Regions from separate parts of the Mesobacillus sp. ABV4_180 genome, predicted to be linked through region 2. Evidence: riboswitches for the same ligand, from Rfam matches in the RefSeq annotation. Region 2 holds a riboswitch; the other holds the start of a gene.
The links. A riboswitch is a leader RNA that binds a small molecule or an ion and turns the genes downstream of it on or off. The one in region 2 is predicted to bind cyclic di-GMP.
Positions count from the first base shown of each region.

Region 1: another riboswitch for cyclic di-GMP. It lies ahead of ACXAEA_RS19670 (anti-repressor SinI family protein); the one in region 2 lies ahead of ACXAEA_RS05310 (hypothetical protein).

Region 1 covers NZ_JBSWTJ010000001.1:3,852,280-3,854,481, forward strand. The annotation lists gene treR (trehalose operon repressor) at 1-272, opposite strand, end outside; gene ACXAEA_RS19665 (helix-turn-helix domain-containing protein) at 520-840, shown strand; gene ACXAEA_RS19670 (anti-repressor SinI family protein) at 961-1,089, opposite strand; cyclic di-GMP riboswitch class I at 1,118-1,203, opposite strand; gene ACXAEA_RS19675 (pseudouridine-5'-phosphate glycosidase) at 1,905-2,202, opposite strand, start outside.
Region 2 covers NZ_JBSWTJ010000001.1:1,072,559-1,074,760, forward strand. The annotation lists gene nadE (ammonia-dependent NAD(+) synthetase) at 1-385, shown strand, start outside; gene ACXAEA_RS05305 (hypothetical protein) at 453-797, opposite strand; cyclic di-GMP riboswitch class I at 1,036-1,119, shown strand; gene ACXAEA_RS05310 (hypothetical protein) at 1,402-1,626, shown strand; gene ACXAEA_RS05315 (acetyl-CoA C-acetyltransferase) at 1,680-2,202, opposite strand, start outside.

The DNA.
Region 1 (2,202 bases), 2.8 Mb from region 2:
CCAATATTCTCAGCGAGCTCCTTGAAGCTGACCAGACCAGAAATCGGAAACTGATGTCTTTTCAAATCCAGGACCAATGAACCCTTGCCGCGAATTTTTTGAATAAAGCCATTCTGTGCCAGCAAGTTCAGCGCTTTCCGAATGGTTTCCCTTGAGGTCTGGTAGCGTTCTGCGAACTCATTCTCCGAAGGCAAAATCGTCTTAGGCGGAAAATGGCCCTCCTGAATCTGTTTTGCGATTTCTTCATAAATCACCAAATACTTCTTCTGCATTTCAATCACCCGTACCTTGTTTGATTGCTACCATTTTACCTTTTTTTCAGCGGTTTGGATACTCACACAGGTTTTTTAAAACTAAAGAAAACTTTCCCAAATGCTTTTTTCTAAAAAAACAGACGTATACTAAACTATTTCTCCGTTATATAAGGTATAATGTGTTCGATTAGTTGTTCTTTATATGGAACTGCAAAGTTTATTTTGATATAATGAAAATAATAAAAAATAAGGTGTGTGAATGTCTGTGATTGGTGAACGCGTAAAGAAGCTGCGACAGGAAAAGAGAATGTCGCTGTCTGAACTGGCAGAACAAGCGGGAGTCGCGAAATCTTATTTAAGTTCTTTGGAGCGTAATCTTCAAACGAATCCATCAATCCAATTTTTGGAGAAAATAGCTGCAGTACTGAATATACCAGTGGATCACTTAATCAATGAACAGCCAGATAAAGAAAATATGGATTCTGATTGGGTTAACCTAGTAAAGGAAGCAATGGACTCAGGTATTACAAAAGATCAGTTCCGCGAGTTTTTAGAATTCAATAAATGGAGACTCCACAATAAGTAAATGATTAATGGACAGCTAGCTGTCCTTTTTCATTTTTATAAACAAAATAAAAAGCACCTCCTGAAGAGCTGCTCGATCAAAAAATTGTATTCTATGTAGAGTTTATCGTATCTTACAGACTTACTGTGCGCCAGACTTAGTTAAAAAATCTCGGATTTCTTCCTTGTTTATTCCCATTTCCAATGCTTGTAAAATTAGCTGCATCCATTCTGTGTCAAGTTCTTCGAAAACTACCTGTTCTTTAATCAAGTTCTTCCCCCCAAAATACTATGGTATTCCAGGCAGTCCGGCCATCATAGTACATTGCACCTTAGATCCGTGACTTTGCGTCCTAGTTTTTCAACAAGTTTGCCTTTTACTGTATCTTTTTTCTTATTCCCTGACTCCCAATCTCATTGTATCTGGTTCTTTATCATTATGATGTAACTATTTGTCGGCTAGATAGTAAGGATTTTTTCTTTTTTCTTCCAAACACTTACAAAATTTCAATGAAAAGGCTTATTTTTCTGAAAATTAAAACCATTTATTCATAGATTTTTGTCAGAATATATACCTAATTGTTGAACTCTTTTTAAACCCTTTACCCCCATAAATTTGATGAGGGTTCATTTGATACAGAATTTTTTTTATAAGCATCGTTTTTCCAGCGGGGAAATTTGGCTACTTTCTCAAGACTAATGGCGTTAAAGAACGGATATCTTGTAAGATCATGACCGCAAACAGGGCAAAGCCATTCACCAATATCACTGCTGCTAAACGAGGGACGATTGCATCGATCACAATTTTTTCTGAACACGGTCATTCATCCTCCTTAAAATCCTTTCAAATTCCACCTGTTTCCATTCGAGTATAGTCCATTGGATTCATTTGTGAAAAAGTCCAAAAACAGCTATTTTTTCTTAAAAAAGAACAAAAATCGTTCGTTTTTAAGAATTATCTCCAATTCTCTTACTTTTTCGTTTTTTTTAATGAACGATATCGTTCTTTTTATAGACTGAGTAAATCTCCCATTTACAGATAGTATTAACTTCTTCCAGTATTTAGACCTAAAAAAAGAACCAGCCTCAAAGGCTGATTCTCTGTTTGGCAAGAGCTGTTGCGATCTTTGCTCCGACCTTGGCATTATTTTTGACAAGCGCGATATTCGCGACAAGACTTTTTCCTTCGGTCAATTCTTTTACTTTTCCTAGCAGAAATGGGGTGACCTGCTTCCCTCCAATTTGTTGTGCTTTGGCTTCGTCCAGTGCTTTTTCAATTACTTCAGCTATTAAACTCTCATCCAGAGCATCTTCTTCAGGAATCGGATTCGCCACGACAATTCCTCCATCTAGACCCAACTGCCATTTCGTTCTGATCATTTCT
Region 2 (2,202 bases):
GATCGCCGGCCAGGAAGGCTTGCTTGTAATTGGTACAGACCATGCTGCAGAAGCAGTAACAGGGTTCTTCACGAAATATGGTGATGGGGGAGCCGACTTGCTTCCGCTGACCGGCCTGAATAAGAGACAGGGCAGGGAGCTGCTCAAGGCTCTGAACGCTGAAGCCAGATTATATCTTAAGGAGCCGACAGCAGATCTTCTTGACAATAAACCGCTCCAGGCAGACGAGACCGAACTTGGTGTGAGCTATGAAGCCATCGATGATTACTTGGAAGGAAAGCAAATTGCCGAGGCAGATGCAGCAAAAATTGAAGGCAGATATGTAACGTCAGAACACAAACGCCATGTACCTGCATCCATGTTTGATTCATGGTGGAAAAAATAATATCAAAATCTTGCTTTTAAAAATGAACAAAGCCTGTCTGATTTCGATTCAGACAGGCTTTGTTCATTCACTCCGGTTGTGCAACTGCAAGCGTAGGTGTTTCTTCTTTTTCCGTGATTTTATCAATTTTATCGGTGAACATCTGGAAGACTCGTTTTTTCTCTTCCAGTTCCTTGATGTACTCTTTTAATTCATTGAATTTCTGTTCAAAAGGCTGATGGTACAATTCGCGGATTTTCCTGTTTAAATCAGGATTTACAGTCGATTGGACGACCTGCTTCGTGATGTTGAATTTATATGTATAGACCTTCAGCTCATTTTTCACTTCTTCATATTCCGCATCAATCTCTTTAAGAACTTCTTCTATTTCTGCTTTCCAGTCATCTAGCGATATCTTAACATGCTGTTCCATACGGATCCTCCTGCCATTCGCCTGTAATAAAGCTTCTTCTATCTATTCTAGCAAGTGAGTTTTACATTCAGATTGCTGCTATATTACATTGTGGAAACATTCCCTGTCTTTGGAAAATGATTATTTCATGTATTTGTATATTACTTAATCATAAGGATATAGGAAAATATACTCATTTATGTTGGAAAATGGCGAATTTTGTTGAATAGAAGGGACCAAAGATTTATATTTTAATTAGAACTGAAAAAGGCAAACTTATCGAAAGGTAAGGACGCAAAGCCACGAGTCTAAGGCGTTTAGCTATGATCGTCGGGTTGCCAAAAAAGATCGGATGACCATAATAGATAGGCAAATGGTTTGGTTTTTGCCGCTTGCTGAAAAAATCCGCCATCTTTTGGGAGGATTTTTTTATTGTTGAGTCAGAGGTCAATTCCTTTTATGCGCTAAAATCAAAATATTGCAACAAATAATGGATTTGACGTTTGCAGAGCCTTTGTGAGGTTAAATAAAACTTAAGGAACTTGACTTAACAGATAAAAACAATCCTTTTGGCAGGTTTGTTCTATTTTATACTGGGGACTAATTACGAAAGGTGGAGGAATCATTGACTGTTTTATTTGGGACGGTAGAGTATTTTGAGCGGGAAATTGAGTTTCATTTGGCAGATGTTGAAAAAAGGGAGAGGTTCCAGGAAGAAATTCATCAAATACAGATGAAGCTGGAAGAGGAGCTCCTGAATGATTTTATCTGCGATGAGAGATTAAGGATGGAATGCCTGCAGAATCTTTCAAATGCCTGCAGCAAACTAACGGATGACTATGTAATTTGAAATCTGCTAAAATACGAAAGCCTGTGGTGCGGACCACAGGCTTTCTCTATTAATTAAACGTTTTCGATGATCGTTGCTACACCCATTCCGCCGCCGATACAGAGGGTTGCCAAGCCGTATTTCTGTTCACGCTTCTTCAGTTCATGGATCAGCGTGACAAGAACTCTTGCACCGCTCGCGCCAATCGGGTGGCCAAGCGCAATTGCTCCACCATTGACATTGACGTTCTCCTCGCTCATGCCAAGTTCCTTCATGACAGAAAGAGCCTGCGCTGCAAAAGCCTCATTTGCTTCTACTAAATCGATGTCCGTTAGTTCCATATCTGCTTTTTTCAGTGCCTTTTTAACAGCATCAACCGGACCGATTCCCATGATGGACGGGTCAACCCCTGCTGAAGCATTAGCCTTGATGGTTACAAGTGGAGTGACTCCAAGTTCTTTTGCTTTTTTGCCGCTCATCACAACAACTGCAGCTGCACCGTCATTGATTCCGGAAGCATTCGCTGCTGTAACCGTTCCGTCTTTTTTGAATGCAGGTCTTAACTTTCCTGCTTTCTCAAGAGTGCTGCCGAATTTA